Regions from separate parts of the Serratia sp. NA_13 genome, predicted to be linked through region 1. Evidence: predicted binding sites of a transcription regulator. Region 1 holds the regulator's gene; each other region holds the start of a gene.
What was found. The regulator PhoB, encoded in region 1, activates phosphate uptake and scavenging genes when phosphate is short. The targets are predictions, from matches to a motif close to CTGTCATAAAACTGNCNNAT.
Positions count from the first base shown of each region.

Region 1 (10,813 bases):
CAATATCGATACCACCAGCGTCCATTTCCTGTCGGATGAAGAGCAACAGCGGCTGAACCGCAATCCGCTGCTGCAACGTTATCTGAACGATAAAACACAGGAGTTGAGTCAACATAACCAGCAGATTGCCGGCGATCTCAGTTCCCCACTCAACGGACGACGCCTGACCAATCTGGGTACGCTGCGCGCGTATCTGGTGGCGTACCTGCGCGCCCACCCAAATATTCACCAGAATATGACGCTGATGGTGCGTCAGTTGGCCCCGCTGCCAGAAGGATTGCCGTTGGAAATTTATGCCTTCACCAACACCACAGTCTGGGCGGAATACGAAAGTATTCAATCGGATATTTTTGACCATATTCTGGCGGTGATTAACGAATTCGACCTGCGGGTACATCAAACGCCAACCGGCAACGACATGCGCAGCATGCTCAGCCAAATGCGGTAAACGGCAGAGATTTCCTGACGCAAGCTGACGTAACTGTTTCCGCCTGAAATGACTCTCAACCCAGGAGCAACGGATGTCTCAGTCCGCTTTTCTTTCAGCATAAAAACAGCGTTAATGCATTGATTGATTCCCGCTGAAGGAAAAGAGGATTGCTGAAACCACTACGCCACCGGCTGTTTAGCTTGTTGGCCGCCCTGATGTTTATTGGCTGCTTGCACAACGCCTCGCTGGACGAAAGCCGTATGAGCCAAACCTTGCAGCCGGCACTCAGTACCCTAAGCCGTAACATGCAGGATATCAGCGAGATGCTGGCACGCGCGGCAGGCGACGAGAATGAAGAACGCCTCAGCGACAGCAGCCCGCGCATTGAGGCTCGCGCCTCCGGCGACGATGAACCCGAGGAAAATCGATAAAAAAACACCGGCGCATGGCCGGTGTTTTCATTTTCAGTCCTGCTGCTGCACCAGCGCTGCCAGTTTCTTCTGGTGGTTGAGCTTGAAGTAGTACCCCGCCAAGAGCACCACTACCCAGACCAGACCGGCATACAGCGATACGCGGGTGGTTGGGAAGTAGCCAATCAGACCGATGATAAACACCAGGAAGATGATCGCCACCACCGAGGTAAATACGCCGCCGCGCAGCGGGAAGGTCAGGTTTTTCACCTGCTCTTTACTCAGGCTACGACGGAAGGCAATCTGCGAGAACAGGATCATGATCCACACCCACACGGTGGCAAAGGTCGCCAGGGAGGCAATCACCAGGAACACGTTTTCCGGCATGATGTAGTTGAGATACACCGCCAGCAACAGCGCCAGCATCATCACCACCACCGTAACCCACGGAATACCGCGTTTGGAGACCTTGCTGAATATCTTCGGCGCATGGCCCTGTTCAGCCATGCCGTGCAGCATGCGGCCAACGCCAAACACATCGCTGTTAATCGCTGACAGCGACGCGGTGATCACCACAAAATTAAGGATCCCTGCCGCCACGGTAATGCCCATGTGCTGGAAGGTCAGCACGAACGGGCTGCCATTAGTCCCCACCTGGTTCCATGGGTAAATCGACATAATGACGAACAGCGTACCGACGTAGAACACCAGAATACGCCACGGCACCGAGTTGATGGCCTTGGGAATCGAGCTTTTCGGATCTTTGGCTTCACCGGCGGTGATACCGATAATTTCGATGCCGCCGTAGGCAAACATCACCAACTGCAACGACAAGATCATGCCAATAAAGCCGTTACTGAAGAAGCCGCCGTTAGACCACAGGTTATGGATACCGGTAGGCTGCCCGCCGTTGCCAATCCCCCAGATGATGATACCGATACCGGCAGCAATCATGATGATAATGGTGGCCACTTTAAAGAACGAGAACCAAAACTCCAGCTCACCGAATACCTTCACGCTCATCAGGTTGATGGCACCAATCACCAGCACCACGCTCAGCACCCAAATCCAATGCGGCACCTCTGGAAACCAAATCCCCATATAGATACCGAACGCCGTTACGTCGGCAATCGCAACGATCAGGATTTCAAAACAGTAAGTCCAGCCAGTGATATATCCGGCCATCGGGCCAAGATAGTCCTGCGCATAACGTGAAAACGAGCTGGCCTGCGGGTTGTTGACCGACATCTCGCCCAGCGCGCGCATGATGATAAAGGCGACAATACCGCCAATCAGGTAGGCCAGCAGAACGCTCGGGCCGGCCATTTTAATGGCGTCCGCCGAACCGTAGAACAGACCGGTGCCGATAGCCGAGCCCAGCGCCATAAAGCGAATGTGGCGCGTACTGAGGCCGCGTTTCAGCTTATTGGCCGCAGGAGCGGCGGGTGACTGTTGTTGCATGAAGATAACCCGTGTTTTTTAAACGTAAAAAAGCCACGGACAAGTCCGTGGCCCAAAATTTAGCCGGGGAATTAGGAGTGCGCGGTCACTTCAGAACGCGAACAAACCCGGTCATAAATTGCGACCAGCACCAGCATCAGCAGCGACGGCGGCAACCATGCCAGTCCCTGAACCGCCAATGGCAGGTGATTGGTCCAATCCGGCAGGAAATGCTGGAAGGTAGACGCTTTCACCGCGTCAAGGATACCAAACAACAGGCTGACTAACATCACCGGCGCGATGATACGCGGTGCGCTGTTCCACCAGCGCTGAGTGAAACTCAGCACCACCAGCACGATACATGGCGGATAAATCGCGGTCAGTACCGGGATAGAGATCTGGATCAGATGGCTCAGGCCCAGGTTGGAAACCAGCATCGAGAACAGGCCCAAAATGAACACCAGCGTCTTGTAAGAGAACGGCAGGTATTGGGCAAAGAACTCAGCACAGGCGCAGGTCAGGCCAACCGCAGTCACCATACAGGCGATAAAGATCAGCGCCGCCAGGAAGAAGCTACCCAGACCGCCGAAAGTATTCTGTACGTAGGCATGCAGGATCACCGCACCATTAGTGGCATCCGGCACCAGCACGCCACTACCGGAACCCAGCTTGAACAGGCTCAGGTAAACCAGCGTCAGACCGACACCGGCGATCAGGCCCGCCAGAATGGTGTAACGCGTCAGTAATTTGGCATCCTTCACACCACGGGAACGCGCGGCGTTAACGATGACAATGCCGAAGACCAGTGCGCCCAGCGTATCCATGGTCAGATAGCCGTTAACGAAGCCGCTAGAGAATGGAACGTTCTGATAAACCTCGGTCGCCGGAATTGGCGTGCCCGCAGGCCAGGCCAGCGCGGCAATACCCAGCGCGCCCAGCGCAACAATTTTCAGCGGTGCCAGTACGTGGCCGACGGTATCGAGCAAGCGGCCCGGATACAAAGAGATGCCGATCACCAGCGCGAAATATACCAGGCTGTAAATAAACAGCGGCATGGCGCCATCACCGGTCAGCGGTGCAATACCCACTTCAAAGGAGACGGTCGCGGTACGCGGGGTAGCGAATAGCGGGCCGACGGCCAGATAGCAGACGGTCGCCAGCAGCAGACCGGCGCGACGTCCAATTGGCGTACTCAGGGCGTCAATGCCGCCACCGACACGAGCCAGCGCGATCACCGTCATCACCGGTAGACCGACCGCAGTGATCAGGAAGCCGATAGCTGCAGTCCAGACGTGCTCACCGGACTGTAAACCGACCATCGGCGGGAAAATGATGTTCCCGGCGCCGACGAATAAGGCAAAGGTCATAAAACCCAATGCGATAATATCTTTTGACGTTAAACGATGACTCATATGATGTCGTGTTGCCTGTTCAAATGAAAAAAAGTGCCCAATAGGTGGTAGCGTGATGCACCACCCGGTTGCCGGCTTGCCATTTCATCGCGAGACCAATAAGAGCAGAAAACGCATAACGTCCGCCGTTTTGTCCTTATTCGAAAGTGACCACTCATGATGATGGGCAGAGTTTTAGGAGTTATAAATGGAGGTTTAGTCCGACAACGAGGGCTAAGTTAAACGTTTATAGCGTTGTAAGGCAAGACGCATGACAAAAAGCAGAGTTATAGACCAGATAATCTTCCCACACCAGTCGATCATAGTGGCTATCAATAAATATACAATACATGATTTGTATCATTTTTGAGCAACGCATTCACAAAACGTGAATCCTATGGTTAACCACCGCGCGAAAACGCCAATAAACAGCCAGTTTTCGCGCGGTCTGAACGAATTTTTCGCTACTACCAAACCTGCCGGACGATATTCACCACGCTTTGCAGTTTATTCCACTGCTGTGATTCACTCAGGCTGTTGCCCTCTTCGGTCGAGGCAAAACCGCACTGGGTGCTGAGGCAAAGTTGGCTATGGTCGACAAACTGCGCGGCCTCCTCAAGACGCTGTTTCACCTGTTCAGGAGCGTCAATTTCGCCTCGTTGAAACTGTTGACGAGCAGTTTTCAGCGCTGCGGGGCGCAACAGACTGCCGACAACGTCAGCGTGAAAGCGTGGTTGCAATCGCACATATTATGACTCCCGGTAAGCAGGTAAAAGATCGGGCCTTTACCACAGTAATTGACAGTTTGAATTATTACGCCAGGCCATTATGGACATCCAGACTTCTAAATGGATAGAAGGTATCCTGTCATAGCGACTGCCGGGCAGTAATAGAAGAATTTTCATCGGTAGCGATGAGAAATTCATGTTGAGGGCAAATCAACGCCCCGAGGGAAATTTATTGCAGACCTAACGCCTGACGGGTTTTCTGCAAAGTAGCAGCAGGCAGCGGCAGATAGCCGTCATGGTTCACCAGGTTTTGCCCGGTGTCGGAAAGCACGCGATCGAGAAATGCGGCGGTCAGCGGCTCCAACGGCTGGTTGGGCGCTTTGTTAATGTAAATATACAGGTAGCGCGACAATGGATAGCTACCGTTGCGCACGTTGACGTCGTTGGGGACAACATAATTCTCGCCGGACTCGGCCAGCGGCAACAGCCGCACACCGCTGGCGCGAAAGCCAATGCTGGCGTAACCGATACTGTTCAGCGAACCGGCCACCGCCTGCACCACCGAGGCAGAACCGGGCAGTTCATTGACCCGTGGCATAAAGTCTCCGCCACACAGCGCACGCAGTTTGAAATAGCCATAGGTGCCGGATGCCGAATTACGCCCAAAGCGTTGCAGCGCACGCTGCTGCCAATCGCCTTTCAGCCCCAATTCCCCCCAACGCGTCACCGGCTGGTTTTCACCACAGCGCAGGGTAGCGGAGAAAATTCGGTCAAGCTGCTGCAAATTAAGACCGCGTAGCGGGTTGTCCTGATGGACCAACACCACCAGCGCATCGACGGCGACCGGCACTGCCAGCGGCGCATAGCCATAGCGGTGTTCGAATGCCGACACTTCCGCCGCCTTCATCGGCCGACTCATCGGCCCCAATTGCGCGGCCCCCGCAGCCAAAGCGGTCGGCGCAGTTGAAGAGCCTGCGGCCTGGATCTGCAAATTAACGTTGGGATAATGCTGGCTGAAGTCTTGTGCCCATAGCGCCATCAGGTTCGCCAGCGTATCGGAGCCGACGCTCGACAGGTTGCCGGACAGCATACCATCCGGCTGCGCTAACGCGCCACGGCTCGCCAGCAGCGCCAGGCAAAGCAACAGCCCTCGGATCATTCGGATCATACCAGCCTCTCGCGCGTTAATTTTTCACCGCATTCTCTGACAAAGCTGCGGGAACAATCAACCGGTTAGGCAAGGTAAAGATGAATCGGGTGCCAATGCCCTGCTCACTGAGGATCTCCAGCCGCGCGTCATGGTGGCTGAGCGCATGCTTGACGATCGCCAGCCCCAACCCACTGCCGCCAGTCTGGCGTGAACGGGCTTTGTCGACACGATAGAAACGTTCGGTCAGGCGCGGAATATGCTCGGCGGCGATGCCCGGCCCATTATCACTGACCTGGAACTGCGCACCGTTTGGCGTCTGTTGCCAGCTCACCTCAATATTGGTGCCCTTTGGCGTGTGATTGACGGCATTGTACACCAGGTTTGATACCGCGCTGCGCAGTTGGTCATCGTTGCCGAACACCTTGAGCTGTTCGTTCACCCGGAAGCTAATCTCATGGTTGCCGCTGCTCAGCGACTGCGCTTCGCGTTGCAACACCCGCAACATCAGCGGGATATCTACCCGTTCGTTCATATCGACGTTAGGTGCCGCCTCAATGCGCGATAGCGTCAGCAGCTGTTTGACCAGCCCATCCATACGCCGGGTCTGCTCTTGCATGGTGCCCAGCGCTTTGCCGCGCAGCGAGCCATCCAACTCTTCGTCGCTCATCATCTCCAGATAGCCCTGCAACACCGTGAGCGGGGTACGCAGCTCGTGGCTGACGTTGGCGAAGAAGTTACGTCGCGCGCCTTCCAGCTGGCGCATTTGGGTGACATCACGCGCTACCATCAGTAATTGCCCTTCGGAATAAGGCATCACGCGGAATTCGACGTAGTGCTCATTGTTCAACTGCAACGTCAACGGACGGGAAAACTCCTGCTGTTGCAGATAATGACTGAACTCCGGATAACGCAGCAGGTTAAGGATGTGCTGACCATTGTCTTCCGGCCAGCGGAAGCCCAGCAGGTGCTGCGCCAAACCGTTACACCAGAAGATATTGCCTTCGACGGTGGTCATCACTACCGCATCGGGCAGCGATTCCGCGCCGCTGCGGAAGCGTTTGATCAACAGCGCCAGCTCACGCCGCCGACGGCGATTACGCTGCTGCATCTGATACAGGCCGTAAAACAGCGGTTCCCAGCTCCAGCGCCCGGGTGGCGGCGTCATGCTGCGGTCAACCCACAGCCAGTGGGAAAGTTTGAGTTGGTTGTAGAAATTCCATGCCAGCGCCGCCAGCACGGCGGCCAGTAGCAACCAAGGCAGATAACCGAAAATCAGCCCCAGCAGTAAGGCAGGCAAGCAGAAAAGGGCCAGCTCCAGGGCCAGCCTCTTCCAGGATAGACGTTCTAGCACGGCATATTCTCCAGCGCGTCGCGATCAATAACGCGTTGAGAATCGGTAGCCGGTGCCCCGAACGGTTTGAACCATTTTGTCATGACCACTGGTCTCTAACGCCTTACGGAGCCGACGGATATGCACGTCAACGGTGCGGTCTTCCACATAAACGTTAGTGCCCCAGACGTGATTAAGCAACTGTTCGCGGCTATAAACACGCTCTGGATGAGTCATAAAGAAGTGCAGCAATTTGAACTCGGTCGGCCCCATATCCAGCGCCTGCTCGTTGGCCATCACCCGGTGTGAGGAAGGATCCAGGCTCAGCCCTTGCATTTCAATCACTTCTTCCACCGCCATCGGTGAAATGCGGCGCATTACCGCCTTGATGCGCGCCACCAGCTCCTTCGGCGAGAAAGGTTTAGTGATGTAATCATCCGCCCCAACTTCCAGGCCACGGACACGGTCTTCTTCTTCACCGCGAGCGGTCAGCATCATCACCGGAATATCGCGGGTCATAGCTTCACGCTTCATATGTTTAATAAACTGAATGCCGGAACCTCCGGGTAACATCCAGTCGAGCAACACTAAATCAGGGAACGGCTCAGACAGGCGCGTCACTGCGCTGTCATAATCCTCAGCTTCCAACGGTTGGTAACCATTCTGTTCCAACACAAAGCACACCATCTCACGGATCGGCGCTTCGTCTTCCACCACCAGTATGCGTCTTGCCATCGTCAATCCTGCCAATGTGTTAGCGATCACAGTTGATTGCGGGCGCCATTATGCGTCAGTTTTGTGACAGATTTATGAAATAAATAGCCTTGAAAAAACCTGCCTGTTACAGGCAGTAAGCATAGCGATTATTTCTAATCACGCAGAAACATCATATTCCCTTTATAATCCCCGCCATTACCCTATCGCCCCGGGAGTGTCATGCGCCTGATCCACACCTCTGACTGGCATCTTGGCCAGTTTTTTTTCACCAAAAGCCGCGCCGCCGAACATCAGGCTTTTCTGCGCTGGCTGATTGAGCAAATCGAGCAACAGCAGGTGGATGCGCTGATCGTCGCCGGGGACCTGTTCGATACTGGTTCGCCGCCAAGTTATGCCCGCGAGCTGTATAACCGTTTCGTGGTGGAACTGCAGCGCACCGGTTGCCAGTTGGTGGTGCTGGGCGGCAACCACGACTCCGTGGCAACCTTGAATGAGTCGCGTGAATTGCTTTCCTGCCTGAATACCACCGTGATTGCCAACGCGCAGAGCGAAACCGAACAACAAATTCTGGTGTTGAATCAGCGCGACGGTCAGCCGGGTGCGGTGCTGTGTGCCATCCCTTTCCTGCGCCCACGCGATCTGCTCTCCAGCCGCGCCGGCGAGTCCGGAGTGCAAAAACAGCAGGCGCTGCAAGAGGCTATCGCCGACCATTATCAAAAGCTGTATCAGGCGGCCTGTACACGTCGTGATTCACTGGGCTTGCCACTGCCGATTATTGCCACCGGCCATCTGACCACCGTGGGCGTCACCACCTCCGATTCGGTACGCGATATCTACATTGGCACGCTGGACGCCTTCCCCGCGCAGGCCTTTCCGCCGGCTGACTACATCGCACTGGGTCATATTCACCGCGCGCAGAACGTCGCTAAATCCGAGCATATTCGCTACAGCGGCTCGCCGATCCCTCTCAGTTTTGACGAATTGGGCAAAGCCAAAAGCGTATTTATGGTGGATTTCAGCGCGGACGCTCTGCAACAGATCACTGCGCTGGAGATCCCCAGCTTCCAACCGATGCAGCTTATCAAAGGTGATTTGGCACAGATCGAGCAACAATTGCAGCAGTTCGCCGATTATCAAGGCGAATTCCCGGTGTGGCTGGACATTGAAGTGGCAACACAGGACTACCTTAGCGACATTCAGCGCCGCATCCAGTTACTGGCCGATCAACTGCCGGTAGAAGTGGTGCTGTTGCGCCGCAGCAAAGAACAGCGACGTCAGGCCATTGAACAGCAGGACAAGGAAACGCTCAACGAACTGAGCGTCAACGAGGTGTTCGAGCGGCGGCTGGCGCAGGAGCCTGAAATGGCCGAACAACGTCGGCAACGAATGAGCCAAATGTTCCAGCAGGTGGTCGAGTCCGTGCGGCACAACGACCAGGAGCCGAGCCAATGAAAATCCTCAGCCTGAGGTTAAAAAACCTCAATTCCCTGCAGGGCGAATGGAAAATCGACTTTACTGCCGAACCCTTTGCCAGCAATGGGTTATTCGCCATCACCGGACCCACCGGCGCAGGAAAAACCACCCTGCTGGATGCTATCTGCCTGGCGCTGTATCACCAGACGCCGCGGCTAAACGTCACGCCGAGTCAGAACGAGCTGATGACGCGCCACACCGCCGAATCGCTGGCTGAGGTCGAATTTGAAGTCAAAGGGGTCGGCTACCGCGCCTTCTGGAGCCAGCGCCGTGCCAAAAATGCCCCAGACGGTAACCTGCAGGCACCGAAAGTGGAGCTGGCGCTGCGTGAAGACGGAAAAATCCTGGCGGACAAGGTACGCGACAAGCTGGATATGACCGCCGCAATCACCGGGTTAGACTTCGGCCGCTTCACCAAATCGATGATGTTATCCCAGGGGCAGTTCGCCGCCTTCCTCAATGCCGATGCCAATGACCGCGCCGAACTGCTGGAAGAGCTGACCGGCACCGAGATCTACGGCCAGCTTTCCGAACGGGTTTTCGAACAGCATAAGCAGGCCAAGGCCGATTTGGATGCGCTGCATCAACGCGCCAGCGGCATTGAACTGCTCAATGACGAACAGCGTCAACAATTGGAGAGCCAGTTGGTTGAGCTGGGGACGCAGGAGAATGCCCTTGGCGAACAGGCCCGCCTGCAGCAGCAGGCGCTGAACTGGTTACAGCAGTGGCAACAAACTCAGCAAAAACAACAGGAATACCAACGCAAACTGAACGCGGCGCAGCAGGAACAGGCGGCGGCGGAACCGCAACTGCAGCAACTGGCGCGCAGCGAGCCGGCAGAAAAACTGCGGCCATTGCTTAACGAACGTAACCGCTGCCGCAACGACCAACAGGCGCTGCAACAGCAGATAAGCCAATTAACGCAGCAGCAGGAGCAACAGCTAGCCCAGATGGCGCCGTTGCAACAGGCGGTGGAGCAAGCCCGTGCCCAGTTGCAGGCACATGTTGAACACCAGCAGACGCAACAGCGGTTGATCGACGAGCAAGTCGTCCCGCTCGATAACCAGATTGCCCAGTTACAGAAAACGCAGGCCGAACTGCAACAGGCATGCGATAGCGCCGCACAACAGTATGCCCAGCAAAAAACAGCGCTTGAGCAGCTCGAAGTTCAGCGAACCCGGTTGACCGCACAAGCGGGCCAGCATCAGGAAAAACTTAACGGTCTCACCACCGCGCTGTCGGCGCAGCAGCAACAACAAAATACGCTGGAAGCCCAGTCGCCCCTGGCGGCACTGCGCCAGCGTCAGACCGAACTGGCCGAGCTGCGCCCGGTACGCCAGCAGTTATTTACCCTATCGTCCCTGTTTAGCCAGGTCAGCGAACGTCTGGATCAGCAGCGTAAAGACTCCGCCGCCCGTCAGACACAGCTTGGCGAACATGAAAAACAGCTCGAAGAGACGCGGCTGCAGTATAAGCAGCAAAAAGCCCACCAGACAGACGTGGAAAAAGCCCTCGAGCTGGAACAGCGCATTGTTAGCCTGGAAGCAGAACGCGCCCGCCTGCAAACCGGTGAACCCTGCCCGCTGTGCGGCTCCTGCAGCCACCCGGCCATTGAACAGTATCAGGCGGTAAAACCTTCTGAAACCGCATTGCGCCTGGCCCAGATGCGCGCCACAACCGAGGCTTTGTATACGCAGGGCACCGAACTGCGCACCCGTTGCGAAAGCCTGAAAGAACAGCAACA
Region 1 is NZ_JBQZFV010000002.1:129,939-140,751, reverse strand. Features, by position in the region: gene ACUTSU_RS04180 (mechanosensitive ion channel family protein) at 1-448, shown strand, start outside; gene ACUTSU_RS04175 (hypothetical protein) at 598-861, shown strand; gene proY (proline-specific permease ProY) at 895-2,301, opposite strand; gene brnQ (branched-chain amino acid transport system II carrier protein) at 2,373-3,692, opposite strand; partial or broken gene ACUTSU_RS04160 (5-methyltetrahydropteroyltriglutamate--homocysteine S-methyltransferase) at 4,139-4,327, opposite strand; gene ACUTSU_RS04155 (PstS family phosphate ABC transporter substrate-binding protein) at 4,629-5,567, opposite strand; gene phoR (phosphate regulon sensor histidine kinase PhoR) at 5,584-6,900, opposite strand; gene phoB (phosphate response regulator transcription factor PhoB) at 6,925-7,614, opposite strand; gene sbcD (exonuclease subunit SbcD) at 7,816-9,048, shown strand; gene sbcC (exonuclease subunit SbcC) at 9,045-10,813, shown strand, end outside.

Region 2 (10,813 bases), on a different contig from region 1:
AGACCGTCAGCGGTTTCGTCACCAATTTGCGCCAATTCGGTGGTAGGGAAATGTTGTGCCAGACTGGCACTCATCGAACGATCCAGCATCAGGTTGGAGCCATCGATCACGTAGGGGAAAGGAATTTCCTGTTGTGACGGCCGCACTTCGATATGCGCATTGTACTCATTCGCCAGCAGAGTCAATTGTTCGGTCAGATAGTGGCGAAACAGCTGCGGGCGGGTAATGGTGGTGGTGTAACAGCCGGTATGAGTGAAACGGCCGTAGGCGCGAGTTTTGGTCTGCCCGGGCGAGGTGCCGTCCCAGCTGACGCGTAGTTCCGGATAAACAAACAGCCCGCTGGTGCGAGCTTGCATGTCGGGCAGGCCGCCATGACTGATAAAGTCGCCCACGGCCTGACGCAGCGCTTCAACCGAGGCGTCATACAGCGCTTCCAGTTTATCGATCGCCTGCGTGGGGGTAAGGCCGGTGCCGGATTGCTGACTGCTCATACTTTCTCCTTGGTTCTCCCGATTACGCGGCGGGAGGCAGGCGGATGCCGAAATCAATTCACAGCAACAGGTTAGCCGAAGATGAGCGCAAAAGCTTTGTTGAAGCAAAAGAAAACGCCGCAACAGGATGCCTGCTGCGGCGATGTGGTTATCAGGAGGAAGGCGAAGCCTGTTCGACCTTCAGCGAGACCAGGCCAATACCCAGTTTTTTCGGCGTAAAGCCGCCGCTGGCCCCTTCCTGCGGCTCGGTCGGTGCCGGAGGGGTGATGCTGATGTTCTGCGCGCCGCCAGGGTTATCAAAACGCAACGTCACGGTGGTGTCCTGTTTGCTGAGCGTCACAAACTGCTCCTGATCACCGACGCGTACCGAAATCGGTTCGCCGATGTTTTTGCCGTAGGCGCGTGCGCGTAGCACCAGATCAAAGGCCGAAGGCAGTGGGTCGACGTAGTCGATGCTTACCGTCGGGGCCAGATTGGCGTCCGACCAGCGGCCCCAATCCTCGATGGCGGCAACACCGGTGATCGCCTTAACCTGCTCCGGCATGCCCGGTAGCATAAAGGCGATGGCATCCGCGTGATATTTAACAGCGGCATCATCCACTTTCAGCCGCTCGACGGCATTTTGATAAGCGGCCACGCTGTCCGCCTCTGGGCCGCTAAAGTTGACCTTGCCACGGTAGTTGCCCCCTTTGGCCTGCACAATCTGCGGTGGGGCGGCCAGATTGCCTGAGGCCACGCAGGTTTCGGTGCTCAGCGCCAGTTCAGGCGCCCACACCCGGCCAATTTCATAGCACTTGTCGACCCAGACGAATTTTTCTCCTGCCCCCAAACCGGCGAGCTGTTTTTTCAGCGGTGTGGACAGATAAACGTTAAACATCGGCTCAATTTTGTTGTCCGTCACCTTCAGGATAAACGGCACCTTAAAGGTGATACCCGAGAAGCTAAAACGGCTACCCTGATTATCCAGATTAAAGTTGCTGATGCTGTTCGGGAAGCCCCATTGCTTCACCACCGCCGGTTTCCAGCCGTTGATTTTCTCATCGATATTCAGGAACACGGTGGCCAGCGTTGGGCTGGACAGGCTGCTGCGGCCAAGGCCAATGTAGTTATCGCCGCCCATCACGTCCAGCACCGTGGCACCGTTGTCCAGCGTGCTGCGTTTCTCGTTATGCAGCGCGGTCTGCGGGTGAGTGCCGTCGATAATAAAGAACAGGTTGCGGCGTTTTTGTTTGGTCAGAATGTCATAGGCGGTGTTATTCATCGCCAGATGGTCCGAAGACACCACGATAACGGTGTTTTTGAAGTACTCGGACGCTTTGATTTTGTCGATCAGCGCCGCGATGTGTTGCTGGCTGCAGGCCACCGCGCTTAGCGAGCGGTTTTCTTTGTTCTGCCAACTGAACGACTTTTTGCTGCAACTGGCGGAGATAAAACCGTCCGGGTGATGGGTGTCGACGGTCAGCGCAAACAGCGAAAACTTTTTATTCTGTTTGGACAACTCGACAAACTTGTCGAACACCAGATCCAGCACGGTATCGTCGTACCAGCCCCAGTCATTTTTGTAGCTCGGGTCGCTGACCTGCCCACGCAATTCTTTAAAGCCGTAAGCATGGTCAAAGCCATGCGATTTCAGGAAGGTATCTTTGCCAGCGAAGGCCAGTTCGGCCCCCTGATAAAAGTAGTTGTCGTAGCCGGCGGATTTCAGCACGTCGCCCAGGCAGACGTTTTCCGGATAAAAGGTGGATACGGCGCTGGAGGCATTGCCGTCAAACGGCGCAAACAGCGGGATACCGCACTGTGAGGACACCATACCGGCGATGGTATAGCCGGTGCCGGGCAACTGTTGGGTGTTGCTGAAATCGATACTGTTTGCGCGGTGTTGGTTCAGCTCGTCGGTCAGGCCGGGGAAGAGATCCGCATCCAGGTAGGTTCTTTCCAGGCTTTCGGCATAGATATACACCAGGTTCGGCGCTTTACCCTGAACGCTCTTTTTTGGCGCTTTGTAATAGGTATCAAAATCGGCGGTATCACCGCTAATCTGACTTCTGACCAGCAAGGAGATATCCTGAAAGGCCGGGGTGGTGCCAACGGAAAACAGCGCCAGCAGCACGGCGATCACACTATAAACCCTGCTGCTGCTTTTTGCCTTGCGCCGCACCAGGCTCCAGGTCAGCACGGCGAAGATTAGCGTCAGCACCGCCAACAGGCCGATAAACGGCAGCAGGTATTTACCGACGCCGGCGCCTTTCAGGCTGCTGGTCAGGGTGTAGAGTACCGCATCGGTAATACCATCGCCGGTAAAGTAGTTACTGGCGATCAGCACCACGTTAAGGATCAGATAGCTGCCCAGCAGCGTCAGCAGGGCGGCAAGCCACCAGCGGTTGGCGGCGGCCCGGGTCCGGTAGATGAGAATTGAGGCTAAAAAAAGTGCAAACGAAATTAATGCTGAAACCATCCACCGTACCCTGTCTGATTAAAAAGAAAAACTTAGCTGCTCTGACAAACGTCGTTGATCCGCGCACAGCGCGAAAGAGGAAGGGTATAGCGCATTGAAAGCATCAGGGTCAATGCGTGTTTGTACTGCCCAGCAGCGGCGGAGTGCGATTGGTGTTTTTTTGTGACATTACTGTGACACCAATCACGTCTGTGAGCAGCAGTACGCGAAATATGCCCTCTCCTTGGGGAGAGGGTCAGGGGGAGGGGAAGCAGACCAATAATGCGCTCCCTTAATTCAGCTCCACCGCATACTGCTCTACCGGGGTGATTTTCTTAATCAGCTTATTGTCGAACAGGAACTGTTCATAGGCCTGATAGCGCGTTTTATCCAGCCTGGCCGGATCGCGGGCGAACAGCGGCAGGCTGACTTGCCAGGCCTGTTTGTTCAACGCGGTATTCAGTTCCGGGTGTGCCTTGGCGAATGCCAGCCAGCTTTCCTGTGGGTGAGCCTGTAGGTAATCATTGCCTTTTTTCAGCGCCGTGAGGAATTTTTTGATTTTCGGCTCGCCTACCGCGTCGCGATTGGCGACGATAATCAGTTCGTCGTACACCGGAACGCCGTAGTCTTCCACGTTAAACACCACCGGATCCTTGCCTTGCAACTTTAGCTCCAGCGCCTCGATATTACGGTATCCGCCAATCACTGCATCAACCTGACCTGCCAGCAGGGCGCTGGTCAGCTGGAAATTAACGTTGAGCAACTTACCGTCATCAGGGTTGAGGTGTTCATGCTTGAACATGGTTGCCAGCGTGGCCTGCTCGATACCACTGACCGAGTAACCGATTTTCTTGCCCTTCAGCCCCGCGGGGCTGGTGATGCTTTTATCCAGCGTGATCACAGTATTGAGCGGTGAATCAATCAGGGTACCCACGCGCATCAGCGGCAGGCCCTGATCGGCAAAGAAATGCAACTGCGGCTGATAGGTGATGGCCAGATCGGCCTGTTTTGCCGCCACCAACCGTGGTGGTAGCGCCGGATCGGAAGGCGGTACAATCTTAACGTCCAGGCCTTCTGCCTTGAAGGCGCCGATCTGCTCGGCCACCATAATCGGCGCGTGATCGGGGTTGATATACCAGTCAAGCACCAGCGTCAGTTTTTCTGCGGCGGTGGCTTGCCCGGCCAGCGTAGTGCAGAGCATCAGTCCGCACAGGGTGTTTTTAATCATTGTCGATCCCTTGTTAACAGTCATTTTCCGGCGCCCAGTCAATCAGGCGCAGCAGCAGCGCGTCCACCGTTAGCCAAAGCAGGACGGTCATCAGCACCAGAATAAACAGCGCGGCAAAACAGACGTCGGTCTGCATGCGCGCGTTGGCGTTCAGCATTACGTACCCCAGCCCTTCCGCCGAGCCGACCCATTCACCGATGATCGCGCCGATCGGGGCGACGGCGGCGGCCATGCGCAGCCCGGAACCCAAGGCCGGCAGCGCCGCCATCAGCCGCACGTGCCGCAGTTGCGCCCAGGGAGAAGCGCGCAGGGTGCGGGCCAAATCGAGATAATCGTTATTGACCCGACGCAGTCCGTCGAAGAAGGCTGAGGTGACCGGGAAGAAGATCACCAACACGGCCATCACCACCTTGGCGCTGATGCCAAAACCGAACCACAGCACCAACAGCGGGGCCAGTGCAAACACCGGGATTGCCTGGCTGGTCAGCACCAGCGGCATTAGCCAGCGTTGCAGCTGCGGGGAATAAATCATGCACAGCGCCAGTACGGTGCCGAGCAATACCCCGGCCAGCAGGCCGCAGGCAATTTCAGCGGCGGTGATCAGCGTGTGGTAACCGAGATAAGCCCGGTCGTTCCACAGCGCCTGCGCTACTGAAGAGGGGGAAGGCAGCAGAAAGGCCGGAATATCGCCCAGCGTGACCAGTCCCCACAGCAATAGTAGGCCGGCAAACACCGTCAGGCTGCGACGCATCCGCGATAGACGGCTTTCAATCTGGGGTTTCATCCGGCGGCCCTCACCAGCTGCAACAACAGCTCGCTCTGGCTTTTCAGCAGTTGAGGATCGTCCGGTGCGCGCGGCGGAAACCCTTCGATAACATGGCTATCGTCAATACCGGCGGGATAGCGGGACAGTACCAGCAGATGATGGCTGAGACGGCAGGCTTCCATTGGGTCGTGGGTAATCAGCAATACGGTGTGCTGCGCCAGCAGTTCGGCGGCCAGTTGCTGGATCATGGCGCGGGTGATGGTATCCAGCGCCGAGAAAGGCTCATCCATCAGCACAATCGGCTGGCGTTCATACAGGGTTCGGGCGATGGCGGCACGCTGGCGCATGCCACCGGACAGCGCAGCAGGCAAGGCATTGCCATAACCACTCAGCCCCACGCGTTCCCGCAGGTGCTCGGCCCAGGACCGGTCGACCTTTTCACCGCGCAGCCGCGCGCCGAGACTGATGTTTTGGTCAATGGTCAGCCACGGGTAGAGAAAATCCTTTTGCCCCATATAAGCGATGCGCCCGGCAATCGGCAGGCCATCGCTGCCGGCAACCGAGCCGGAGGTGGGTTTTACCAGCCCGGCAATAATCTTCAACAGGCTGGTTTTGCCCGCACCGCTGGCACCGAGCAGGGCAACAAAGTTGCCGCCTGCGATATCGAAACTAAGTCGGTCGAAAATCACCTGTTGGCCAAAACGCAGGGTTAAATCCCGCACCTGAATACCTGGCCGCACGCCATGGTGCTGTGCGTTGACTATACTCATTGGGCATTCAGCCCCATTTGCCAGAAGGCGGATTCCAGCCGTGTGGCGGTGGTGAAAATCGCTGACAGTTCACCCAGGCGGCTTTCTGCACCGCGCTGGCGGCCGACGTTTTCCAGCAGATCGAGTGCGGCCTGCACCCCGGCCAGGTAGCCCGGATCGCCATAGTTGCGGATCCACGAAGCGTAGGGGTTGCCTGCCATCATCGTGGCAGGATCGTTCAGCAGTCGCAGGCCAATCTCGGCATAGCCAGCGACGCAGGGCAACAGCGCCGCCAGCAGGTCGAGCGCATCCCCGGAATGGCCGATATCGAGCACATAGCGGGTGTAATTGAGGGTTTCCGCGGCTTCTGGCTCGGCGGCAATCTGCGGCTCGCTGAGGCCCCAGTCGGCGCAATAGGCCAGATGCAAAGGCAGCTCGGCCACGATTGCATTGAGCGAAGCGGTGGCCGTGCGCATCTCCGGCAGGGTGCGCAGTTTGCTGACCAGCAGGGCGTAGGCGCGGGCAAAGTGGATCAGGAACAGATAGTCCTGGGTCAGATAGCGGCGGAAAGCAGGTTCGGGCAGCGTACCGGCGGCCAGTTGCTGAATAAAGGGGTGAGCGACATAGTCCTGCCAGTGGCTACCGGCGTGCAGGCGCAGTTGTCCGTAAAGACCGTCGTTGAATTGGGGAGTAAACATGGGACCTCCAAAAGTAAGTGGAGATCCGGGCGCGCTGAGGTATGAACAGGCAATGACTGATAGCGTGATTGCCGACCCGTCCCTTCGCTGGCATGACCCAGATCAGGTTCAAAGGGTTCGGCTTGCGCCATCTCAGCCCATTACAGGACACCCCTCGGAGGAGCCTGTTATACGATATTTACTTTTTGATTACAATGCTTGGGCGGGGGGAAGTCCGGAGGGATTTCTCTGCCAAAAACGGTTCGTTTAGTGCGGTCGAAGACAATTTTTCTGGCCTGACAGGGGGCATATTTGTCACTGTAATCCGGTCATAATTGAACCTAAGGACACTACCCATGAAGAAAATTGGATTTCTCTCTTTTGGCCACTGGACGCCTTCGTCACAGTCGGGCACCCGCTCGGCCAGCGATGCGTTGCTGCAATCGATCGATCTTGCCGTCGCGGCAGAAGAACTGGGGGCGGATGGAGCCTATTTCCGCGTGCATCACTTTGCCCGCCAGCTTGGCTCGCCATTCCCGCTGTTGGCTGCCATCGGTGCCAAAACCCAGCGTATTGAGATTGGTACCGGTGTGATCGACATGCGCTATGAAAACCCGCTGTATATGGTTGAAGATGCCGGAGCCGCCGACCTGATTTCAGGTGGACGTTTGCAGCTTGGCATCAGTCGCGGTTCTCCCGAGCAGGTGATTGATGGCTGGCGATACTTTGGCTACACGCCTGCCGACGGCGAGACCGAAGCCGATATGGCCCGTCGACATACCGAAGTGCTGCTGGACGCGCTGCGTGGCGAAGGCTTTGCCGAACCCAGCCCGCAACCGATGTTCCCTAATCCTCCCGGCCTACTGCGCGTTGAACCTTTCTCCGCCGGCCTGCGGGATCGCATCTGGTGGGGGGCCAGCTCAGACGCCACGGCAGTTTGGGCCGCGAAACTGGGGATGAACCTGCAAAGTTCGACGCTGAAAAACGACGAAACCGGCGAGCCGTTCCATGTGCAGCAGGCCAAACAGATCCGCGCTTACCGCGAGGCCTGGAAGCTGGCAGGGCATAAACGAGAGCCACGGGTGTCGGTCAGCCGCAGCATCTTTGCGCTGATGGATCAGCGGGATCGCAACTATTTTGGCAACAGCGGGCAGGAGGGCGATCAGGTGGGCTACATCGGCGATCAGACCCGGGCGATATTCGGCCGCAGTTATGCCGCCGAGCCGGAACTGTTGATCAAACAGCTGGCGCAGGACGAAGCCATTGCCGAAGCGGACACCTTGCTATTGACCGTGCCAAACCAGTTGGGTGTGGACTATAACGCCCATGTGATTGAGTCGATCCTCAAGCATATTGCACCGGCGCTGGACTGGCGCTGATAGGTTGCTAACCCAAAGCCTGCCAGCCTCTATGGAGGCGGGATTGACTTATTTTGCTCATTTTGTATTTTAAGGACATGCATAACTTTCTGATTATCGTCCCCGAAGGGGGCATGTTATTTGAGTCGGCAGGCATCGCCGACATTCTGATGCAAGCCAATCGCTTGAGGCCCAACGATGCTCCGCTCTACCGGATGTCGCTGGCCACCACGCAATCTCACCGGGTAGTCCATGGTTCGTCCGGTTTGAATCTGCTGGCCGACCATCGTCTCTCGGATCTCGACCCTGAGCAGGAACGCGACACCATCATAGTGACCGGAAAAGGCGCGACCGAAGAAGAAAGTGCCTACGTTGTCGACTGGCTGCGGCGTGCCGCACCCCAGGCGCGACGTATTGCGTCGGTGTGCGGTGGGGCGTTGCTGCTGGCCGAAGCCGGTTTACTGGATGGACGCCGGGCGACCACCCATTGGCGCTTGCTGGAAACCTTGCAGACGCGTTTCCCAAAAGTGCAGGTCGAAAATGGGCCGTTGTACGTGCAGGATGGCTCTGTCTGGACTTCCGGCGGGGTCAGTTCCGGCTTCGATCTCACTCTGGCGCTGGTGGAAGACGACTATGGTTTTGTTCAGGCGCGCGAAGTGGCGCAAGATCTGGTGATGTTCCTTCGTCGGCCCGGCGGCCAGGCGCAGTTCAGCCGTTACCCTTTAAATCAGGCTAAAACCCCTGGCCCAATCCGCGATCTCCAGTCGTGGATCCTGGAAAACCTGGCGGAAGATCTTTCCGTAGATAAATTGGCGGAACGGGTCGCCATGAGTCCGCGAAATTTTACCCGGGTGTTCACGCGTGAGACCGGGCTCTCTCCTGCCAAATTTGTCGAAGAAGGGCGTTTATATCTGGCCCGGCAACGCCTGGAGCAGAGTGCGGAAGGTATTGAGCAAATCGCCATCAACTGTGGGTTTGGTAATGGCCTCAATCTGCGGCGCGTTTTTGAGCGGCATTTGCAGCTCTCACCTACCGAGTACCGCGAGCGTTTTCATTCCCGCACATTGGCCTAAATTGATCTATGAACGTCCTTTTCGTCATTTCTCTCCCGGTTTAAATTGGTGACAGAGCCAATAATGAAGGAGTAGATCATGGTCAAAGTGGGCATTAATGGATTCGGCAGGATCGGCAGGAACGTGTTGCGTGCGGCGTTAGGGCGCAGTGATTTTCAGGTGGTGGCAATCAATGATTTGACCGACAGCAAAACCCTGGCGCACCTGCTGAAATACGATTCGCTTTCAGGCACTCTGGCAGCCAGCGTCGAAGCCGGTGAGAACCAGTTGCTGCTCGATGGTCGGCCGATTCATGTTTTCTCCGAAAGAGATCCGGCTGCTATCCCATGGAGCAGCGTGGGGGTTGAGGTGGTGATTGAGGCGACGGGCTTCTTCACCGACAAAGCCAAGGCCGAAGTGCACATCACCCAAGGCGGTGCAAAGCGAGTCATTATCTCGGCACCGGGCAAGGACGATGATATTACGCTGGTGCTGGGTGTTAACCATCAGCAATACGATCCGGCCAAACATTTTGTGGTCAGCAACGGCAGCTGTACCACTAACGGCCTGGCCCCTGCCGCCCAGGTATTGCATCAGGCATTCGGTATTGAATACGGTTTGATGAATACCACCCATGCCTACACCAATAGCCAGGCGCTGCATGACCAACCGGAAAAAGACCTGCGCGGTGCCCGTGCCGCAGCGGAGTCGATTGTGCCTTATTCCAGCGGCGCCGCCAAAGCGCTCGGCAAGGTGATCCCAGAGCTGGACGGTCGCCTGACCGGTTACTCGCTGCGGGTGCCGGTACCGGTAGTGTCTATCGTGGACTTAACGGTCACGCTGAAACGTGAAGTGACGGCCGAAGAGATCAACGCGGCTTTCCGCCAGGCTGCCGAATCCGGCCCTCTCAAGGATATTCTTGGCTACAGCGATGAGCCTTTGGTGTCCAGTGATTATAGAGGCGACCCGCGTTCGTCGGTAATTGATGGACTTTCCACGCTGGTGATTGGCGGTAATTTGGTCAAGATCCTCGCCTGGTACGACAACGAGTGGGGGTTCTCTAACCGTCTGGTCGATCTGGCGGTTTTGATGGAAAAACGCGGTTTGTAGAAGAGTAGGGGCGCTGCATGCTGCGCCCCTCAGATTGATGACAAACACCCGAAAAACGTGGTTTTCGGATGTTTGGGGTAAATCAGAAGATATAATCCTTTGTTTTTATTAGCCCTCAGATCAGAGCTTTTAACCGCAATGGACTTTGTCAGCAGTTTCAGGGGCGCTGCATGCTGCGCCCCTATGCTGAACCCAGCCAAATTACAGTTGCGCGATCTGCATTAAATCTTGTTTGGCCCCTGGCGCGACCGCCAGCACCGGCCCGCCGCGCAGCAGATGTTCCCCGTCGGTATTAAACGGATGGGTCCAGCCACCGGCTTCATTGACCAGGCAGTAACCCGCCAGACAATCCCAGGCGTGCATATAAGGCTCGTAATAACCCACCAGTCTTCCTGCGGCAACCCAGGCCAGCATCATGGCACCGGAACCGTTACGGAAGAAATTGCCGCCCACCGCGGTGATCGCGGCGGCTATTTCGCCAACGCGCTCGGGCGTGACATAGCTGTTGGCACCAAAACCGGTGACGTGGTTTTGCATGGTGCGCTGTGGATCCACCCGCAGCGGTTTGCCATTAAGCGTGGCACCTGCACCGCGTGCCGCAACAAAGCACTCTTGCTGACAAGGGGCGACGATCACCCCGATCACCGGCTCACCCTGATGAATAACCGCAATCGACACACACCAGTTCGGCATACCGTTAACGAAAGGGCTGGTGCCGTCGATCGGATCTACCACCCAGGTGTAGCCAGAGTCACCCGGCTGCAGGCCAAACTCCTCCCCCAAAAAACCGTCGTTCGGGAACTGCTGGGCGATTTTCTCGCGGATCAGTAATTCAACTTCGCGATCGGCTATCGATACCACGTCCTGCGCATCGCGTTTGGTTTCAATCACCAGGCTTTCGCGGCGATTGAAGTAGTCCAGCGCTTTGTCGCCGGCCGCTCGCGCAGC
Region 2 is NZ_JBQZFV010000003.1:93,170-103,982, forward strand. Features, by position in the region: gene ACUTSU_RS07115 (AMP nucleosidase) at 1-491, opposite strand, end outside; gene opgB (phosphatidylglycerol--membrane-oligosaccharide glycerophosphotransferase) at 643-2,946, opposite strand; gene ACUTSU_RS07125 (ABC transporter substrate-binding protein) at 3,218-4,153, opposite strand; gene ACUTSU_RS07130 (ABC transporter permease) at 4,167-4,937, opposite strand; gene ACUTSU_RS07135 (ABC transporter ATP-binding protein) at 4,934-5,689, opposite strand; gene ACUTSU_RS07140 (TenA family protein) at 5,686-6,366, opposite strand; TPP riboswitch at 6,429-6,531, opposite strand; gene ACUTSU_RS07145 (LLM class flavin-dependent oxidoreductase) at 6,702-7,724, shown strand; gene ACUTSU_RS07150 (GlxA family transcriptional regulator) at 7,802-8,776, shown strand; gene gap (type I glyceraldehyde-3-phosphate dehydrogenase) at 8,855-9,865, shown strand; gene ACUTSU_RS07160 (inositol monophosphatase family protein) at 10,067-10,813, opposite strand, start outside.
Region 2: a site for PhoB is predicted at 3,107-3,126, ahead of opgB (phosphatidylglycerol--membrane-oligosaccharide glycerophosphotransferase). Genes of this name have one in related genera too.

Region 3 (10,813 bases), on a different contig from region 1:
GCCGATACCGCTGGTGATCCCCACCCGCAGGCTCATGGGTATATTGGCAATCATCCAGTAGCGGACGCGGAAAATAGTCAGCAGTAACAAACCGACCGCGCCCCAGAAGATGGCTCCCATGCCGACCTGCCATGAAATACCCATTGCGCCCACCACCACAAAGGCGAAGAACGCATTGAGGCCCATAGCCGGTGCCAGCGCCACCGGCAGATTCGCCAGCAGGCCCATAAAAATACTGCCGAAAGCGGCAATCAGGCAGGTGGTTACGAACACCGCCTGCGTATCCATGCCCGCCGCACCCAGAATTTGGGGGTTAACGAACACGATATACACCATGGTCAAAAAGGTAGTAATACCGGCAATCGTTTCCGTACGCACCGTGGTGCCATGTTGCTTGAGTTTAAACACACGCCCAAGCAAGCCTTGCTCAACGTCAAGGCCAGTGACTTGTTTGTTCATTTTCAGAAATTCCGAAGAAGGGAATGGACCGTCGCCGGCTATCCTATACCCAAAATAATTGGAGTCGCATCACGGCGGCAAGAACGCTCACCCCAGTCACTTACTCAAGTAAGTGACTGGGGTGAGCGTTCGCAGCCAACACAGATGCGGTTTCAAGTATGCCGGGTATATAACAAAAAGTCAGGGTTTTGATGCTGATCACAGGTTTTTTTCGCCGTCTTTACGGCTATAAACCCCAACAGGTTGTATTTACTGAGATTGATCGGCAATCGGTGATTCTGGGGTCGCAATCCGGCCTGATGCGGTTAAAGTGGCATTATCACGCATAATCTAAGGACACGGCCCCTGATGAACCAAATTGACTGTATTTTGTTTGATTGCGACGGCACGCTGGTGGACAGCGAAGTTCTTTGTAGCAAAGCCTATGTGCACATGTTTGCCCACTATGGCATTCACCTTTCGCTGGACGAGGTATTCCGGAAATACAAAGGGGTAAAGCTGTACGAGATTATCGAACAGGTTAATGCGGAGCACGGCGCCGCCTTGCCGAAGGAAGAACTGGAGCCTCTATACCGTCAGGAAGTGGCCCGACTGTTTGACCGCGAACTGCAGCAGATTGCCGGTGCGCGCGAACTGCTGGCGCAGGTGACAGTACCAATATGTACTGTGTCTAACGGCCCGGTCAGCAAAATGCAGCACTCGCTCGGCCTGACCGACATGTTGCACTATTTTGATGATCGGTTGTTCAGCGGCTATGACATTCAGCGCTGGAAACCGGACCCGGCGATCATGTTTCACGCCGCCGAAAAAATGCAGGTTGCCGTGGAGCGTTGCATTCTGGTGGACGACTCCGCTGCCGGTGCTCAGGCAGGGATTGCCGCCGGGATCCCGGTATTTTACTTCTGCGCCGATCCGCATAACAAGCCGATCGACCATCCGCTGGTCACCGCATTCGACGATTTGGCGCAATTACCTGCGCTGTGGCGTGAACGCGGCTGGCAGTTAACTAACTAGCCGGCAACGGCGGTTTATTGCGCCACCAGCGCCATGAGCGTTTCAACTCCCGGGTCTGCGGGCTAAAGCGGCAGTTGACCGCATTGGCCAGCAGATCCAGTGCCAGACAAAACACAAAGTACACCAGCGCGATAAACAGGAAGACTTCCATCGGGTACACCATGCTGCGGTTGTTGACCTGGGTCGCCAGAAACGTCAGTTCGCCAACCCCGACGATATAGGCCAGGGAAGTGTCCTTGATCAGCGAAATCCACTGGTTGATAAACGAAGGCACCATCATCCGCAACGCCTGCGGCAACACGATCATCCGTAGCGTTTGCCAACGGGTCAATCCCAGAGACAAACCCGCCTGCCACTGGCCTGGGCCGATGGCGATAATCCCCGCCTTCACCGCATGCGCCAGATAGGCCGAGGCGATCAGCGCCAATGCGCAAACTACGGTGGTGATTTCCGGAATATCCACACCAAAAACGATAGGCAGCAGGAAATAGGTCCAGAAAATCAGCATGATCACCGGGATGGCGCGGAAAAAACCCAGCAGCATGGCCAGTAACCCGGCTGCCACGCCACGCGACATCGCCAGGGCCACCCCCAGCAAGGTGCCGATAATGGCCGAAACCACGCCGGCCATCAGGCTGATCGCCAACGTCAGCGCTGCGCCCCCCAGCGGCCCGTCCGGCCAGGTTCCCCACAGCAGATAACCCAGGTTGTCGTAGATGACGCTGAAATCCATATTAATGTCCTCTCAGCGGTTTACGTTGCTGTCGCCACATACCCCAACCTTCCAACAGGGCAATGATGGCGATGTACAGCACCGTCGCCACGCCAAACGCCTGGAAGGTTCGCAGCGTCTCGGTTTCCACCTGACGCGAAGCATAAGACAGTTCGGCAACGCCGATCGCCATGGTCAGCGAGGAGTTTTTTATCACGTTCATATACTGGCCCAGCAGCGGCGGCATGGCGATTTTCAGCGCCTGCGGCAGCACCACATAGCGCATCGCCTGCCAGCCGGTTAATCCCAGCGCGTTGGCCGCATATTTTTGCCCGTTAGCGACACCACGGATGCCGGAACGGATCTCTTCGGCGATAAAGGCACTGGAGTACAGCGTCAGGCCGAAAAAGCCGGCGAGAAATTCAAACGACGGCCACTCAAGCGGACCGATTTGATGCGAAGTGTTGAGCCACTGCATGGCGGCAGAAGGCAGGATCTGCCCGGCGGCGAAATACCAAAAGAACAACTGCACCAGCAACGGCGTATTGCGAAACAACGAGCTATACCCCACCGCCAGCCAGCGCAGTGTCCACAGGCGGCTGTCACGCATCGCGGTCAGTAAAAATCCCAACAGCGTGGCGGCCAGGCTCGCACAGGCGGAAAGCCACAGCGTCAGCAGGAAGCCCCGCCATAGCCAGCTCAGATACTCCGGCGCCAGCAGCCAATCCAGGTTCATGGTCAATCCTTGTCTTGCAAAATGCGTCAGGGGCGCAGCAAGCTACGCCCCTCCATACAGATTTCAGCCCCACAGAAATCAGGCCTTCGGCTGTTGATCCAAAGGCGCGATTTTGAAGTCGCCGCGTGGCTGTGCGGTTTTGGTTTCCGGGCCAAACCAACGATCGTAGATCTTCGCCGCTTCACCGTCTTTTTCCAGCTTGATCAAAGTGTCGTTAACATTGGCGGTCAGGCGGTCTTCACCCTTGGGAATACCCACCCCCTGATACTCTTTGGTAATGCTGAACGGCGATATTTCGAAATCTGCCTTTTGCGCCGCCGGCAGGTTGCCGAGCAGGCCCACCAGCTTGGCATCATCCTGGGTGATCGCCTGTACGTTGCCGTTGCGCAGTGCTACGAACGCCAGCGGAGTGTCGTCGTAAGAGATCACTTTGGCCGTCGGGTAATGTTCACGCAGGGTAATCTCCTGCACCGTGCCTTTGTCCGCACCGATGCGCAGTTTTTTGATATCTTCCGGGGTTTTCAGCACGCCTTTATGGGCGATAAATTTCTGGCCGGTAGCGAAGTACGGCACGCTGAAGTTCACTTCCTTGGTGCGCTCGTCAGTAATGGTGAAGTTGGCGGCGATCAAATCGACCTTTTTCGCTACCAGCAAAGGAATACGGTTGGCCGGGTTAGTGGCACGCAGCTCCACCTTCACCCCCAGCGCCTTACCGATCGCATCGGCCACATCAACGTCATAGCCCACCAGTTTTTTGCTTTGCGGATCGATATAACCGAACGGAGGATTGCTGTCGAACACCGCGATACGCACTACGCCGGCTTTCTTGATGTCGTCGAGTTTGTCCGCATGCGCAGCACCGGTGGCGAGGCTGGTCAGGCTGGCTAACAAAGTTAAGGCCAAAACGCGATGTTTCATGAGTTGCTCCTAAGGGGTTGATGTCCTGCTGGCTGCTACGCTAGCAAGACCCGCTTAGGTCAGGAAATAATATAAAAAGCTATATTTATAACCTTTTTATCTTTGAGGATTTTAAACAGCATAAAGGCGCAGTTTTCTGCGCCTTTTAAGAGGTAACTCGAGGGGATATTACTCTTTTTTCTCGTCTTTACCGTCGGAGGACAACAGCTTTTCCAGCGCATCGCCACCAATATGACGGAAGTCCTGACCTTTCACGAAGTAGAAGATAAATTCGCAGATGTTCTGGCAACGGTCACCGATACGCTCGATTGAACGGGCGCAGAACAACGCAGTCAGCACGCTGGGAATGGTGCGCGTGTCTTCCATCATGTAAGTCATCAACTGACGCACGATGCCTTCATACTCCTGATCGACCTTTCTGTCTTCGCGATAAATTCGGATCGCCTCATCCAGATCCATACGCGCGAAGGCGTCCAGCACGTCATGCAGCATCTGCACGGTGTGGCGGCCCAACGACTCCAGGCTCACCAACAGTGGCTGATGCTGGTGCGAGAACTTTTCCAACGCGGTACGGCAAATCTTATCCGCCACGTCGCCGATACGTTCCAGCTCGGAGATGGTTTTGATGATCGCCATCACCAGGCGCAGGTCGCTGGCGGTCGGCTGGCGTTTGGCGATGATCCGCACGCAGGCTTCGTCGATCGCCACTTCCATCATATTGACCTTGGCATCGCCTTCGATCACCCGCTTGGCCAACTCACCGTCCTGGTTATGCATCGCAGTAATGGCGTCGGTTAGTTGCTGCTCCACCAGCCCGCCCATGGTCAGCACCTGGGTGCGGATGTGCTCAAGTTCTGCGTTGAACTGGCCGGAAATGTGTTTATTTAAATTCAGGTTATCCATGATGCATCCTATCAACCATAACGGCCAGTGATGTAGTCTTCGGTCTGTTTTTTCTGTGGCGCGGTGAACAGGGTATCAGTATCACTGAACTCGATCAGTTCGCCCAGATACATAAAAGCCGTGGAGTCAGAGCAACGTGCGGCCTGTTGCATGTTGTGGGTTACGATCACCACGGTGTAGTCAGACTTCAGTTCGCTGATCAACTCTTCAATTTTACCGGTGGAAATCGGATCCAGCGCCGAGCAAGGCTCATCGAGCAATAAGACGTCCGGACGAATAGCGATACCGCGGGCGATACACAGGCGCTGCTGCTGGCCGCCGGACAGGCTGTAACCGCTCTGGTGCAGCTTGTCCTTGGTTTCGTTCCACAATGCCGCCTTGGTCAGAGCCCACTGCACGCGCTCATCCATGTCGGCACGCGACAGCTTTTCAAACAGACGTACACCGAAGGCGATATTGTCGTAAATCGACATAGGGAATGGCGTCGGCTTCTGGAACACCATGCCGACCTTGGCACGCAGCAGGGCGATATCCGAGTTGTCGGTCAGAATGTTCTGCCCATCCAGCAGAATGCCGCCTTCTGCACGCTGCTCAGGGTACAACTGATACATCTTGTTGAAAGTGCGCAGCAGCGTTGATTTGCCACAACCGGATGGGCCGATAAACGCGGTGACCTTGTTCTTGGCGATATCCAGCGTGATATTTTTCAGCGCATGGAATTTGCCATAGTAGAAGTTCAGATCGCGTACCTGAATTTTGCTGCTGGAAGCGTCGTTAACCATACTCATCAAGACTTCTCTCTTTTCATCAGCGCCGCCTGGGCCGCGCTCAAAATTTTATGAATGCTTTTGCTTGGCGAAAACTACGCGCGCCAAGATATTCAGTACCAGTACACACAGGGTAATCAACAGCACCCCGGCCCAGGCCAGCTCTTGCCATTCGGCGAACGGGCTCATGGCGAATTTGAAAATGGTCACCGGCAGGTTGGCGATCGGCTGCATCAGGTCGGTGCTCCAGAACTGATTAGACAGCGAGGTAAACAGCAGCGGTGCGGTTTCCCCGGCGATACGCGCAATTGCCAGCAGCACGCCGGTGATAATGCCGGAGACCGAGGCTTTCAGCGTGATGGCGGAAATCATGCGCCATTTCGGCGTACCCAGCGCGTAAGCAGCTTCACGCAGCGTATCCGGCACCAGTTTCAGCATGTTTTCAGTCGTTCGAATCACGATTGGCACCTGTAACAGCGCCAGTGCGATGATCCCGGCCCAACCGGAGAAATGCTGCATCTTCGCCACCACAATGGTGTAGACGAACAGGCCCACGACAATCGACGGTGCTGATAACAGGATGTCGTTAATAAAGCGGATGACTTCCGCCAGCCAGGATTTACGGCCGTATTCCGCCAGGTAAATGCCGGCCATAATGCCCAGCGGCGTACCAAACACCGTAGCCCACATGATCAACAGCCCGCTACCAGCGATGGCGTTAGCCAGGCCGCCACCCGCGGTGTTCGGCGGCGGGGTCATTTCGGTGAACAGCGCCAGCGACATGCCGTCGATGCCTTTGGTCACGGTGGAAAACAGGATCCACACCAGCCAGAACAGGCCAAACACCATGGTCGCCATCGACAAGAACAGTGCCAGACGGTTTTTCTGACGGCGCCAGGCCTGCATTTTGCGACGGCTTTCCAACAGCGCCAGGTTGTTTTGCATTTCCATAGTCGCCACGTTAGCGTCCCTCCTTCTTGGCCAGACGCATCACCATCAACTTCGACAGCGCCAGGACGATAAAGGTGATAACAAACAGGATCAGGCCCAGCTCCATCAACGCTGCGGTGTGAACCCCAGACTCCGCTTCGGCGAATTCGTTGGCCAGCGCAGAGGTAATACTGTTGCCCGGCATATACAGTGAAGCGCTGTCGAGCTGGTAGGTGTTACCGATGATAAAGGTCACCGCCATGGTTTCCCCCAGCGCGCGGCCCAACCCCAGCATCACACCACCAATCACGCCATTTTTGGTAAACGGCAGCACGATACGCCAGATCACTTCCCAGGTGGTGCAGCCAATGCCATAGGCCGACTCTTTCATCATCACCGGGGTCTGTTCGAACACATCGCGCATCACAGCGGCGATGTAAGGAATAATCATAATCGCCAGGATCACCCCGGCAGCCAGAATACCGATACCGAATGCCGGGCCAGAGAACAGCTCACCGACAATCGGAATGCCGGACAGCACATCGCCAACCGGAGTCTGGAAATATTCGGCAAACAGCGGAGCAAACACGAACAGGCCCCACATGCCGTAAACGATACTTGGGATTGCCGCCAGCAGCTCAATGGCGATACCCAGTGGGCGTCGCAGCCAGTTTGGTGCCAACTCGGTCAGGAACAGGGCAATACCAAAGCTGACGGGTACGGCGATAATCAGTGCGATCAGCGAGGTCACTACGGTGCCGTAGATGGGCACCAGCGCACCGAACTGTTCGGCAGGCGCGTCCCACTCTTTGGTCCACAGGAAGGAGAAACCGAATTTCTGGATGCTCGGCCAGGAGGCGAAGACCAGCGAAACAATAATGCCGCCCAGCAACAATAAGGTAATCAGCGCTGCCAGTTTAACCAGCGCGCTGAAGATGACGTCACCATTTTTACTCGGTGCTTTCATGGTCGGCTTGTACTCAGCCATAGATCACTCTCTGTTTTAACCCTGGCAGGCCTAACATGAGTCAGGCCCTGAAAAACTGAGTGGGGCGCGCCGAATCACGCGCCCCTGCGTTGTTAGTACAGCGCTTTACCAGAACTGTCTTTTACGTTGGTTTTCCATGCTGCACGCACCTGCTCGATCACTTCTTTCGGCAGAGTGGCGTAATCCAGGTCATTAGCCTGCTTGGCGCCAGTTTTGTACGCCCAGTCAAAGAACTTCAGCACTTCGGTACCCTGAGCCGGGTTTTTCTGCTCTTTGTGCACCAGGATGAAGGTGGTAGAAGTGATTGGCCAGGCGTTATCACCTTTCTGGTCAGTCAGGTCCTGTGCGAAGGTCTTGCTCCAGTCCACGCCTTTAGCCGCGTTGCTGAAGCTCTCTTCAGTCGGACTGACCGGCTTGCCATCGGCAGAAATCAGCTTGGTGTAAGCTAGGTTGTTCTGCTTGGCGTAAGCGTATTCCACGTAGCCGATAGAGCCTGGCAGACGTTGTACGAAGGCTGCGATGCCGTCGTTACCCTTGCCGCCCAAACCGGTTGGCCAGTTAACGGTAGAGCCTGCGCCGATTTTCTCTTTCCACTGCGCGTTGGCTTTAGACAGGTAGCTGGTGAACACGAACGAGGTGCCTGAACCATCAGCACGACGGACAACGGCAATGTTCTGATCCGGCAGCTTAACGCCAGGGTTGAGCTTGGTGATCGCCGGGTCGTTCCATTTCTTCACGTTACCCAGATAGATATCGCCCAGAGTTTTACCGTCCAGGGTCAGCTCACCGGATTTGATGCCCGGGATGTTAACTGCCAGCACCACACCACCGATCACGGTAGGGAACTGGAACAGGCCATCAGCAGCCAGTTTTTCTTCAGTCAACGGCGCATCAGAAGCACCAAAGTCAACGGTGTTGGCGATGATTTGCTTCACGCCACCAGATGAGCCGATGCCCTGATAGTTAACTTTGTTGCCGGTTTCTTTCTGATAAGAATCTGCCCACTTGGCATAAACCGGAGCGGGGAATGTCGCACCTGCACCGGTCAGGCTAGCAGCAGCGAACGCGGACACGGCGGTCAGGGAGAAAGTCGCTGCCACAATACTGGCGACGGTGGTACGCATCAGTTTCATAATCCCTCCTAATGGGATATTCAAAAATCGACTTCAAGTCGTTTTCATCAGAGTAAGTATTGCTGCAGGAGGGAAAATAGGACAGTTTGGTGACAGTAAAATGTACGAAATGTGACAGTTATATTACAAAAAACCAAAAGTGCAATTAACATCTTGATTAGGCTATTATTTCACCTGAAACATTCTGTTATACCTCATCCAGGCAAAGGGACTGCATATGAAAAAAATACTTATCTTGTCAACGGTTAGCCTTTATTTTCTGGCTATGGCCAACGCCACGGCGGCGGATGGATTACAGCGCAGCAAGCAATCGAGTGGCAGTACCGATAACATCCTTCTTTGGAGCCATTACGACCAAGGTTACATTATTTCTAATTATGAGCTCAGAGATTTAGACGGATTCAAAGAACAATTAAGGCTTCAGGAACAGACCATCAAGAAACTGCAAGACAAGCTGAGCGATATGGAACGCGAGAATCGAAATCAAAACAGCGAGATCGACAATCTGAAACGTAAGTTACAAGGGCAAGACAATGCCCAAAGCGAAATCAGCGATCTGAAACGCTCGGTACAAGAGCTGCATAACAAGATTAAATGATAAAAAAGCCGGCGCTCAGGCCGGCTTTTCGAACATAACAGCGAGTTACTCTACCGTGACAGATTTCGCCAGGTTGCGCGGCTGGTCAACGTCTGTGCCTTTGATCAGTGCCACGTGGTAGGACAGCAGCTGCAACGGCACGGTGTAGAAGATCGGAGCCACGATTTCTTCGACGTGCGGCAACGGGATGATAGTCATGCCTTCGCTGCTGACGAAACCCGCATCCTGATCGGCGAACACGTACAACTGGCCACCGCGCGCGCGCACTTCTTCAATGTTGGACTTCAGCTTTTCCAACAGTTCATTGTTCGGCGCCACCACGATCACCGGCATATCGGCATCGATCAACGCCAGCGGACCATGCTTTAGCTCACCAGCCGCATAGGCCTCTGCGTGAATATAGGAGATCTCTTTGAGCTTCAGTGCACCTTCCATAGCGATCGGGTACTGATCGCCACGGCCGAGGAACAACGCGTGATGCTTGTCGGAGAAGCCTTCCGCCAACGCTTCAATGTTTTTGTCCAGCGACAGCATCTGTTCGATACGCGCCGGCAGCGCCTGCAGGCCGTGCACGATTTCATGCTCCACGCTTTCCGCCATGCCTTTCAGACGACCCAAACGTGCCACCAGCATCAACAGCACCGCAAGCTGGGTAGTAAACGCCTTGGTGGAAGCAACACCAATTTCGGTGCCGGCTTTGGTCATCAGAGCCAGATCGGATTCACGAACCAATGAAGAACCGGCCACGTTACACACGGCTAGTGAACCGAGGTAACCCAGCTCCTTCGATAGGCGCAGTGCCGCCAGCGTATCGGCAGTTTCACCGGACTGCGACAACGTTATGATCAGACTGCCCGGACGCACGGCAGATTTGCGATAGCGGAATTCTGACGCGATTTCCACGTCGCAAGGCACGCCGGCCAGCGATTCGAACCAATAGCGGGCAACCATGCCGGAGTGGTAAGAAGTCCCACAGGCAATGATTTGCACGTGCTGTACCTTCGCCAACAGTTCGTCAGCACGCGGACCCAGCTCGCTCAGGTTGATTTGGCCATGGCTGAAACGCCCTTCCAAGGTGTTCTTCAACGCGAGTGGCTGTTCGTAGATCTCTTTTTGCATGTAGTGGCGGTAAGCGCCTTTGTCACCGGCGTCGTACTGCACCTGAGATTCGATTTCAGGACGCTCAACGGCGTTGCCCTGTTTATCGAAAATGTTGACGGTGCGGCGAGTCATCTCCACCACATCACCTTCTTCCAGGAAGATAAAACGACGGGTTACCGGCAGCAGTGCCAGTTGATCGGAAGCCAGGAAGTTTTCACCCACGCCACGGCCGATAACCAATGGGCTGCCGGAGCGTGCTGCCACCAGCACGCTTGGGTCACGGCTGTCCATCACCACAGTGCCGTATGCACCACGCAACTGAGGGATCACGCGCTGAACCACTTCCAGTAAGGTGCCCCCCTGACGCTGTTCCCAATGCACCAGGTGAGCAATCACCTCGGTATCGGTTTCAGAGCTGAAGTGATAACCGCGTTCGATCAGCAGTTCACGCAGCGGCTCGTGGTTTTCGATGATGCCGTTATGCACCACCGTAATGTAATCAGAAACATGCGGGTGCGCGTTAGCTTCGGTAGGTTCACCGTGCGTTGCCCAGC
Region 3 is NZ_JBQZFV010000013.1:28,233-39,045, reverse strand. Features, by position in the region: gene ACUTSU_RS17130 (NCS2 family permease) at 1-459, opposite strand, end outside; gene yieH (6-phosphogluconate phosphatase) at 808-1,473, shown strand; gene ACUTSU_RS17120 (amino acid ABC transporter permease) at 1,466-2,206, opposite strand; gene ACUTSU_RS17115 (amino acid ABC transporter permease) at 2,208-2,921, opposite strand; gene ACUTSU_RS17110 (ABC transporter substrate-binding protein) at 3,000-3,839, opposite strand; gene phoU (phosphate signaling complex protein PhoU) at 4,008-4,742, opposite strand; gene pstB (phosphate ABC transporter ATP-binding protein PstB) at 4,754-5,530, opposite strand; gene pstA (phosphate ABC transporter permease PstA) at 5,579-6,469, opposite strand; gene pstC (phosphate ABC transporter permease PstC) at 6,471-7,427, opposite strand; gene pstS (phosphate ABC transporter substrate-binding protein PstS) at 7,520-8,560, opposite strand; gene ACUTSU_RS17080 (hypothetical protein) at 8,778-9,158, shown strand; gene glmS (glutamine--fructose-6-phosphate transaminase (isomerizing)) at 9,204-10,813, opposite strand, start outside.
Region 3: a site for PhoB is predicted at 8,637-8,656, ahead of pstS (phosphate ABC transporter substrate-binding protein PstS). Genes of this name have one in related genera too.